2 linked regions of the Paraburkholderia bryophila genome follow. Each later gene encodes a partner of the first gene's protein in a complex. Links are inferred from orthologs where the notes say so. Each region holds a gene or a part of one and is shown in the gene's direction. Other genes may lie near its edges.

Region 1 (7,640 bases):
CCAATCGTCGTCAACTTCTGGGCGTCGTGGTGCGGCCCTTGCGTCGAGGAAATGCCGGCGCTGTCGCAACTTCAGCGCGATTACGCGAAGAAAGGCATCCAGTTCGTCGGACTTGGCGTCGATTCGGAGAAAAACGTCCAGGCGTTCCTGCAAAAGGTGAAGGTGGCGTACCCGGTCTACATTACCGGCTTCGGCGGCGCCGACCTGGCGCGGGCCTTCGGCAACAACGCGGGCGGCCTGCCGTTCACCGTGGTGATCGACGCCAAAGGCAATGTCCGCTCGACAAAATTAGGCCAAATCAACCCGGAAGCGCTCCGGCAGACCCTCGACGCGCTTTAAATCTCACATTCTTTTGACGCTCGATTCCTGCTGGTACGCGGAAAAATACGCGCAAATCGCATGAATTTGAGAGAAGATGGGCGCCCGGCGCGACGGCAAATTGCCGCCCGCGTCGCTCGTTACGTGCGGGAACCTAGACAAGTTTCTCTAATCAGCGCTAAAGTGCGCCCAATTCCACGGAAAAAGAAGCGACCATGACGCGACTGCTGGTACTGCACGGACCCAACCTCAACCTTCTCGGCACCCGGGAACCCGAGGTCTACGGTCGCGTGACCTTGCCGCAGATCGATCAGGCGCTGGCGGACCGCGCAGCGGACGCAGGCGTCGAACTGGCGTCGTTCCAGAGCAATCACGAAGGCGCTCTGGTGGATCGCATCCAATCCGCCCGGACTGAAAAAACCGATTTCATACTGATCAATCCCGCCGCGTACACGCACACCAGCGTGGCCATTCGGGACGCACTGGCGGGGGTCGGCATCCCGTTCGTCGAGATTCATCTGTCGAACGTGCATCGTCGCGAACCGTTCCGGCATCACTCGTATTTCTCCGACCAGGCTGAGGGCGTGATTTGCGGCCTCGGCTGGAAGGGATATATGTACGCGCTCGAATTCGCGCTCGACCGGCTCGCCGCCGGTTCGTCGCGCGGCTGATTCCAAACACGTCTAATTTGCGCCGGCTGCGTATGCGCCGGCACTTTACGCATTGAAAGGGGCTTCCTGATGGATCTACGTAAACTGAAAACTCTGATCGACCTCGTCTCGGAGTCTGGTATCTCCGAACTCGAAGTGACCGAGGGCGAAGGCAAGGTGCGCATCGTCAAGAATGCGCCGCCGGTTTACGTGCAACCGTCCGCCTCGTACGCGCCGCAATACGCGCAGCCGGCTCCGTTCCCGGGCGGCGAAGCGCCGGCCGCTGCCGCAGCAGGCGTTCCGGCTACGCCGGCGCCGGTCGTCCCGCAAGGTCACGTGGTGACGTCGCCGATGGTCGGCACGTTCTACCTCGCGCCGTCGCCGGGCGCCGAGCCGTTCGTTCAGGTGGGTGACACGGTCAAGGAAGGCCAGACGATCTGCATCATCGAAGCGATGAAGCTGCTCAACGAGATCGAGTCGGACAAGGCCGGCGTGGTGAAGGAAATCCTCGTCGATAACGGCCAGGCGGTCGAGTATGGCCAACCGCTGTTCGTGGTCGGCTAACGCGGCACGCTTTGCGCTTTTTGCGCCTGCCGCCCGCGCGTCCGCCCTCCCGGGGCGCGCGACCGATCCTCTGAGGCAGCCTGCACCGTGACCGGCCGGGCGCCTATTGATGAGTCGAAAAACCGCTATGTTTGAAAAAATCCTCATTGCCAATCGTGGCGAGATCGCGCTCCGCATCCAGCGCGCGTGCCGCGAGCTCGGCGTCAAGACCGTCGTCGTCTATTCGGAAGCCGACAAGGAAGCCAAGTACGTGAAGCTCGCCGACGAGGCGGTCTGTATCGGCCCGGCGCCTTCGAATCTGAGCTACCTGAACATGCCGGCGCTAATCAGCGCGGCTGAAGTGACGGACGCCGAAGCGATCCACCCGGGCTACGGCTTCCTGTCGGAAAACGCCGACTTCGCCGAGCGCGTCGAACAGTCCGGCTTCACCTTCATCGGCCCGCGCCCGGAAACGATCCGGATGATGGGCGACAAGGTCACGGCCAAGCAGACCATGATCAAGACCGGCGTGCCGTGTGTGCCGGGTTCGGAAGGCGCGTTGCCGGACGATCCGAAAGAGATCGTCAAGATTGCCCGCCAAGTCGGCTATCCGGTCATCATCAAGGCCGCCGGCGGCGGCGGTGGCCGCGGCATGCGCGTGGTCCACACGGAAGCGGCGCTGGTCAACGCGGTCAACATGACGCGTGAAGAAGCCGGCCGCGCATTCGGCAATCCGCAGGTCTACATGGAGAAATTCCTGGAGAACCCGCGGCACATCGAAATTCAGATCCTCGCGGATTCGTTCAAGAACGCGGTGTGGCTCGGCGAGCGTGACTGCTCGATGCAGCGTCGTCACCAGAAAGTGATCGAAGAAGCGCCGGCGCCGGGTATCGCGCGCCGCCTGATCGAACGGATCGGCGATCGTTGCGCCGACGCCTGCAAGAAGATGGGCTATCTGGGCGCGGGTACGTTCGAGTTCCTGTACGAAAACGGCGAGTTCTACTTCATTGAAATGAATACGCGCGTGCAGGTCGAACATCCGGTGACCGAGCTGATCACGGGCGTCGACATCGTGCAGGAACAGATCCGCATCGCGGCCGGCGAGAAGCTCGCCTTCCGTCAGCGCGACATCGTGTTCAAGGGTCATGCGATCGAATGCCGGATCAACGCGGAAGATCCGTTCAAGTTCACGCCGTCGCCGGGTCGGTTGACCTCGTGGCATATGCCGGGCGGTCCCGGCATTCGCGTCGATTCGCACGCCTACAACGGCTATTTCGTCCCGCCGAACTACGATTCGATGATCGGCAAGCTGATCGCTTACGGTGCGACGCGCGAACAGGCAATCAACCGGATGCGTATCGCGCTGTCGGAAATGGTGGTGGAAGGCATTCTGACCAACATCCCGCTGCATCGCGAACTGATGCTGGACGCGAAGTTCGTCGAAGGCGGCACCAGCATTCACTACCTCGAAAACCGGTTGGCCGCGAAGCAGCAGGCCGCACCGGAAGAAGCGTAAGTCATGAGCTACCGGGAATTGATCGTCGAGTTGGCGCGCGAGCACGCGGAAGAATTTTCCGACGCGCTGCTCGAGTTGGGCGCGTTGTCCGTGTCGGTGGAAGATGCGGACGCCGATACGCCCGACGAGCAGCCGCTGTTCGGCGAGCCCGGTCTCACGCCGGATCGCAGCGCGTGGCAACGTTCGCGCGTGATCGCGCTGCTCGCGCCGGAACACGAACCGGCGCTGCTGCTGACCGCCGCAGCCAACGAAATTGGCCTCGCGAACGCGCCGTCGTTCAAGGTGCGGGAAGTCGAAGACCAGGATTGGGTGCGGCTCACACAGTCGCAGTTCGATCCGATCAAGATCGGCGAGCGCATCTGGGTCGTGCCGTCGTGGCATGACGCGCCGGATCCCGAAGCGCTCGTGCTCGAACTGGATCCGGGCCTCGCGTTCGGCACCGGCAGCCATCCCACCACGCGTCTGTGCATGGAATGGCTCGAGCAATCGGTGCAGGCCGGCCAGTCGGTGCTCGACTACGGTTGCGGCTCCGGCATTCTCGCGATCCTCGCGCAGAAGTGCGGCGCGAGTCCGGTGTTCGGCATCGACATCGATCCGCAAGCGGTCGAGTCGGCGCGTCAGAACAGCGAACGCAACCGCGCGGACGTCACGTACGGTTTGCCGGACGCCTGCCCGAGCGGCGAATTCGACATCGTGGTCGCCAACATTCTGTCCAACCCGCTCAAGCTGATGGCGTCGATGCTGGCGTCGAAGGTCAAGCCGGGCGGCAAGATCGCGTTGTCCGGCATTCTGGCGCGCCAGGCGGACGAAGTCGCGCAGGTCTACGCGCAGTGGATCGATATCGGCGTATGGCGCGAACACGAAGGTTGGGTATGTCTGTCGGGAACGCGCCGCGAAAGCCATTAGAATAAGGCGTATTGTCCAACCAACGGCCTTTCGGCTTATCGGCTCAATATGCTCCTGGCAACGCGTTGCCCCTTCTGCGAAACCGTCTTCCGCCTGCAACCGGCGCAGCTCGCGCTGCGCCGCGGCCTCGTGCGCTGCGGGCATTGCCATGAAGTATTCGACGCCTCGAGCAGTCTGTTCGACGTCACCGAAGGCGGCGACTTCTCCACCGCCAAACCCGTCGAAGCCGCTGCTGCGATCGAAGCGTTATCCGGCGTTCGCGCCAGGAGCCCCGATTTCAGCGCTGAAGCGTGGGATCCGTGGGCGCCAACGCCCGACGCCGCGGTCGACAATCGCCTGCTGCACGACACCCACAATGTGCCGCTCTCGCCGGTTTCCACTAGCGCGGGCATAGCGGTCACGCCGCATCACGCTCACGAACCCGATCTGCCTGCCAGCGCATTCAGCACGCCGGTTCCACCAGACGGCGAACCGGTGCTGGCCGACGCACCGCTCGAACCGTTCGCCTACCGGACCGAGCCGCCGGCTGAAGACGCGCCGCGGGTTTGGCACAAGACCGATCGGTCTTCCGAACCTTCGTTGGACGAACCCGTTCTGCCCGAGTCGGCCAGTCTGCATGGCATCCCGGATAATGAACCGCGTTTTAACGCAGCCAGTTTTGCTGCGGGAGCTGGTGCAGGCGTGGCGGCCGGCGCCGCTATCGCCGAAGCCGAAACCGACGCCGATGCCGATGCCGACGGCGGCACGACGGCGCGCTTCGGCGCATCGACCGCCAACACCTCCGCCTCCGCGACCGACGACCCGACTGCCTTCTCCGGCGCGGCGGCCGCATCCAGTGGCGAGCCGTTCTCCGTTCACCCGGTGAACGACGGCGTCGATCCGTTCCCGGTCGTGCGCGAAACCCGCCCGGCCGAGCCGCGGCGCCTGGGCTGGATCATCGCCGGTTCGGTGGTGGCCGTGCTGCTGGTGCTGGCGCTGCTTGCGCAGCTCGCCTGGTGGCAGCGCGAAACCGTGCTGGTCTACTTCCCGAGCACGCAGACGCTCTATGCAAAAGCTTGCGCGCAACTCGGCTGCCTCGTCACGCCGCCGCACGACATCGACGGCTTGCAGGTCGAACCGTCCGATCTCCGGCAGATCGACGGCCCGCACAAGCTCGAACTGAAGATGCCGCTGCGCAACCGCTTCAACGTGGCGCTGGCCTACCCCGCTATCGAACTCACGCTGCTCGACGATCAGAACAACGTCGCCGTGCGCCGCGTGCTGTGGCCGCAAGACTACGTCCCGCCCGGCACTCCGATCGCGGCCGGCCTGCCGGCCCGCAGCACGCAGACGATGATCGTGCATCTCGACACCGGCAACGCGGTCGCCTCCAATTTCCGCGTACAGATTTTTTATCCGTAACGCATCCTCGCGCGCCCGGCCATGATCGGGCGCATTCACCGTCGCATCTATCGTCAACACTGACGAATTTCCGGAGCACAAGAACATGAGTCAAGTCACGCTGGGTGGCAACCCGATCGACGTAGCCGGCACGTTCCCGTCGGTGGGCCAGAACGCCCCCGCTTTCTCGCTGGTCGGCAAGGATCTGAAGTCGCTGTCGCTCGCCGATTTCGCCGGCAAGCGCAAGGTGCTGAACATCGTCCCGAGCCTCGACACGCCGACCTGCGCAACGTCGACCCGCAAGTTCAACGAAGCCGCCGCGAAGCTGACCAACACGGCCGTGATCGTCGTGTCGGGCGACCTGCCGTTCGCCGCGTCGCGCTTCTGCACGACCGAAGGCATCGAGAACGTCGTCACGGCGTCCACGTTCCGCGGTCACGAGTTCGCGCAAGCGTACGGTGTCGACGTGACGAGCGGCCCGCTGACCGGCCTGACGGCGCGCGCCGTGGTGGTGGTCGACGAGAACGACAAGGTCGTGCACGCTGAACTGGTCGGTGAAATCAAAGACGAGCCGAACTACGACGCAGCCCTCGCCGCGCTGAAGTAAAACCTTCGCGCACGAACCCCGGCGCCGCGCTTCATGCGCGGCGCTGTCGTATCGTCGCGCGCTTTCTTTATTGTTTTCACAGGAACCCTCGCCTTGGCTACGCTGATTTGCGGCTCGCTCGCCTACGACAACATCATGACTTTCGAAGGCCGCTTCCGGGAGCACATCCTGCCGGAGCAGGTCCATATCCTGAACGTGAGTTTCCTGGTGCCGACCATGCGCCGCGAGTTCGGCGGCTGCGCGGGCAACATGGCTTACGCGCTGCATCTGCTGGGCGGCGACGCGCGCATCATGGGCACGCTCGGCGCGGTCGACGCGCAGTTGTACATGGACCGCTTCAAGGCGCTCGGCCTGTCGACTGAAAACGTGCTGGTGGTGCCGGACACGCACTCGGCCCAGGCGATGATCACCACGGACCTCGAGAACAACCAGATCGCCGCGTTCCATCCGGGCGCGATGATGCAGTCGCATCTGAATCGCGCCGATGAAGCAAAAGGCATCACGCTCGCGATCGTCGGGCCCGACGGCTTCGACGGCATGGTCCAGCATTCGGAGCACCTGGCCGCGGCGGGCGTGCCGTTTGTCTTCGATCCGGGTCAAGGTTTGCCGCTGTTCGACGGCGCGACACTGCGGCGCATGATTGAACTTGCTACTTATGTAGCTGTCAACGATTACGAAGCCAAACTGGTGAGCAACAAAACGGGTTGGTCGATCGAAGAGATCGCCGGCAAGGTCGAAGCGCTGATCGTCACGCTCGGTGAGCAGGGTTCGCAGATCCATCATACCGGCGGCGTCGAAGACATTCCGCCGGTCAAGGCACAGCAAGTGCTCGATCCGACCGGTTGCGGCGACGCGTTTCGCGGCGGCTTGCTGTACGGCATCGAGAACAAGCTCGGGTGGGCAACCACCGGCCGTCTGGCAAGCCTGATGGGCGCGCTGAAGATCGAATGCCAAGGCCCGCAAAACTACGCGCCCACGCGGGCGGAGATCAACGAACGGTTCAAGCAGGCGTTCGGATACGACCTGCCGTAATACCGAAAGCTATTGGAGTTAGGGAATGAGAACAACGAGTCGCCTGGTCGTGGCCGCCTTGATCGCCGGTTCACTGGCCATGTCGGGGTGTGCGTATAACAGCAGTTCCGCCGACGTCTATACGGCGTCGCAAGCGCAGCGCGAAGAAACGGTCCGCATGGGCACGGTCGACAGCGTGCGCGCCGTCAAGATCAGTTCGAACAACGGTCAGCCGAGCGGCCTTGGCGCAATCGGCGGCGGCGCGTTGGGTGCGGTGGCCGGCAGTGCGCTCGGCGGCGGCCGCGGTTCGATCGTCACGGGCATCATCGGCGGCCTCGCGGGTGCCGTCGCCGGCAATGCGGTCGAGAACGGCGTCGCGGTGCATGACGGCCTCGAGATCACCGTGCGACTCGATAACGGCGACATGCGCGCCATCACGCAGAGCGCCACCGGCGAGATCTTCCGTGCCGGCGACCGCGTGCGACTCCTGTCGAGCGGCGGCGTGACGCGCGTCACACACTAAAGTTTCCCCTCTCGCGCGGCAAGGCTCAGGCCGCCGCCGCGGCGACCTCACACGCATGCCCTCCCCTGTGCATGCGTTTTTTTTCGCCCGCAGGTTTCAGCTTCGACCAGCGACGCCAGGCAAACGCAGCGCGCCGGGCAGCAGGCTTCAAGTCCAGACGCCAGGCAAAAAAAAGTCCCGTCGCCG
Region 2 (2,742 bases), on another replicon or contig:
CCGGCCCGCACGGTCGAATTCATGCACGCGCTCGCTGCCGGCGGCGCGGATGTGATCGAACTCGGTGTGCCGTTTTCCGACCCGATGGCCGACGGCCCCGTGATCCAGCAATCGTCTGAGCGCGCGTTGGCGCATGGCGTGTCGCTGCGTCACGTGATCGCGGACGTCAAGCGCTTCCGCGAAACCGACAACAAGACGCCCGTCGTGCTGATGGGCTACGCCAATCCGATCGAACGCATGGGTATCGACGCGTTCGCGAAAGCCGCGCAGGAAGCCGGCGTGGACGGCGTGCTGGTGGTCGATTACCCGCCGGAAGAGTGCGCTAACTTCGCTGAAAAGATGCGATCCGCCGACATCGACCCGATCTTTTTGCTGGCGCCCACGTCCACGGACGAGCGCATCGCGGAAGTCGGCAAAATTGCCAGCGGCTACGTCTATTATGTGTCGTTGAAAGGGGTGACCGGCTCCGCGAATCTGGACGTTTCCAGCATCGCGGGTAAAATCCCGGCCATCAAGTCGCGCGTACCCCTGCCGGTGGGCGTCGGTTTTGGCATCCGCGACGCGCAAACCGCGCGTTCGGTGGCCGAAGTGTCCGATGCCGTCGTGATCGGCAGTCGTATCGTGCAATTGCTCGAACAGGCGCCGCCGGAGACCGCGGCTGAAACGCTCACGCGTTTCATCGCCGAAGTGCGCGAGGCGCTAGATAGCGTCGCGACTGCCCGATAACAGTTATTTTTGTCGTCTGTAATGTGAGCGGCGGGTTTATCCCGCCGTTTGCGCAACCGCCGACCCCAGAAGGATTCAATATGAGCTGGCTCGATAAGCTGCTGCCGCCGAAAATCAAACAAACCGACCCGAAGAACCGCAAGGGGATTCCGGAAGGCCTGTGGATCAAGTGCCCGTCGTGCGAAGCCGTGCTGTACCGCAACGACGTCGAGGCCAATCTGCACGTTTGCCCGAAGTGCGACCATCACATGCGCATCGGCGCGCGTGAGCGGCTCGACGGCCTGCTCGATCCGGAAGGCCGCTACGAAATCGGCCAGGAAATCGTCCCGGTCGACGCGTTGAAGTTCAAGGATAGCCGCAAGTACCCGGATCGCCTGAAAGAGGCGATGGACGACACCGACGAAACCGACGCCATGGTCGTGATGGGCGGCGCGATCCATACGCTGCCGGTGGTCGTGGCCTGCTTCGAGTTCTCGTTCATGGGCGGCTCGATGGGTTCGGTGGTCGGCGAGCGCTTTGCGCGCGGCGCACAGAACGCGCTCGAACAGAAAGTGCCGTTTATCTGCTTCACCGCTTCCGGCGGCGCGCGCATGCAGGAAAGCCTGCTGTCGCTGATGCAAATGGCGAAGACCACGGCCATGCTGACCCGGCTGGCCGAAGCCAAGCTGCCGTTCATTTCCGTGCTGACCGATCCGACCATGGGCGGCGTGTCGGCGAGTTTCGCGTTCCTCGGCGACGTGGTGATCGCCGAGCCGAAGGCGCTGATCGGCTTTGCCGGCCCGCGCGTGATCGAACAGACGGTGCGCGAAAAGCTGCCGGAAGGCTTCCAGCGCGCGGAGTTCCTGCTGACGAAGGGCGCGGTGGACATGATCATCGATCGTCGCAAGCTGCGTGAGGAAATCGCTCAGTTGATGGCGCTGTTGAGCCACCAGCCGGCGGATGCCGTCGCGTAAGCCGACGTTAAGCAGCAGACAGCCCGCGCGCCGCTGAGCGCTGACGGCCGTCAAAAAAGCAGGCAAAAATAGCGCGCCGCGTGAGTGATCAAGCGGCGCGTTGTCATTTCCAGGATAATCACGGCGCACCACCGCCTAACCGATTCACTCGCGATTCATTCGATGACGACATTCCCCACCCTCGACGCGTGGCTCACGCACCTTGAATCCGCGCATCCGGTCGGCATCGACATGGGTTTAGGCCGCATCTCGCAGGTACGCGACGCGATGCAGTTGTCGTTTGCGTGCCCGATCATCACGGTCGGCGGCACGAACGGCAAGGGCTCCACGTGCGCGATTCTCGAATCGATTCTGCTGCGCGCTGGCTTTACGGTGGGCTGCCACACGTCGCCGCATCTGCTGACGTTCAACGAACGCGCGCGCGTGAACGGCGAAATGGCGACCGACGCCGAACTGCTGACGCACTTCGAAGCCGTCGAAACCGCGCGCCTGAGTCTCGCCGAGTCCGTCACGCTGACCTACTTCGAATTCACGACGCTGGCGATCATGAGCCTGTTCGCGTCGCGCGGCTTCGACGCGGTGATCTTCGAAGTCGGCCTGGGCGGCCGTCTCGACGCGGTCAATATTCTTGATACCGACTGCGCAATCATTACCAGCATCGACATTGATCACACGGAATATCTCGGCGATACGCGCGAGAAGATCGGCTTCGAAAAGGCTGGTATTTTCCGTCCGGGCAAGCCGGCAATTTGCGCCGACCCGGTGCCGCCGCAGTCGCTGATCGATCATGCTGAGAAGATCGGCGCGGAACTGTGGCTCTTCGGTCGCGATTTCCGCTACGAAGGGCAGGCGGGCAGCGAGCGTCAGCAGTGGAGTTACGTCGGTCCGACCATGCGGCGTTCGTCGCTCGCCTATCCGGCGTTGCGCGGCGCGAACCAGTTGATCAATACGTCGGCGGCGCTGGCTGGACTCGAAGCACTGCGTGACCGTTTGCCGGTGTCGGCCCAGGACATCCGCCTGGGCCTCGCCAACGTCGAGCTGCCGGGCCGTTTCCAGGTGTTGC

What was found.
Region 2: the proteins of accC (region 1) and accD are in contact, whole or in part, in a solved structure (PDB 8UXZ), measured with the Escherichia coli proteins. The link is inferred for Paraburkholderia bryophila from one-to-one orthologs.

The regions. Positions count from the first base shown.
Region 1 is NZ_JACCAS010000001.1:3,393,748-3,401,387, reverse strand. Bases 847-3,843 are described here. They hold accC (acetyl-CoA carboxylase biotin carboxylase subunit), read left to right. Parts: upstream 847-1,659; coding sequence 1,660-3,027; downstream 3,028-3,843. Other genes in these bases: prmA (50S ribosomal protein L11 methyltransferase), read left to right, coding at 3,031-3,843; accB (acetyl-CoA carboxylase biotin carboxyl carrier protein), read left to right, coding at 1,059-1,532; aroQ (type II 3-dehydroquinate dehydratase), read left to right, coding at 847-989. Outside these bases: GGD40_RS15240 (TlpA family protein disulfide reductase), read left to right, coding at 1-339; more of aroQ, read left to right, coding at 534-846; more of prmA, read left to right, coding at 3,844-3,933; GGD40_RS15215 (zinc-ribbon and DUF3426 domain-containing protein), read left to right, coding at 3,982-5,334; tpx (thiol peroxidase), read left to right, coding at 5,420-5,920; GGD40_RS15205 (carbohydrate kinase family protein), read left to right, coding at 6,014-6,952; GGD40_RS15200 (outer membrane lipoprotein), read left to right, coding at 6,978-7,454. UniProt on the Escherichia coli protein: This protein is a component of the acetyl coenzyme A carboxylase complex; first, biotin carboxylase catalyzes the carboxylation of the carrier protein and then the transcarboxylase transfers the carboxyl group to form malonyl-CoA.
Region 2 is NZ_JACCAS010000002.1:1,867,967-1,870,708, forward strand. It holds accD (acetyl-CoA carboxylase, carboxyltransferase subunit beta), read left to right. Parts: upstream 1-806; coding sequence 807-1,679; downstream 1,680-2,742. Other genes in the region: trpA (tryptophan synthase subunit alpha), read left to right, coding at 1-726; folC (bifunctional tetrahydrofolate synthase/dihydrofolate synthase), read left to right, coding at 1,842-2,742.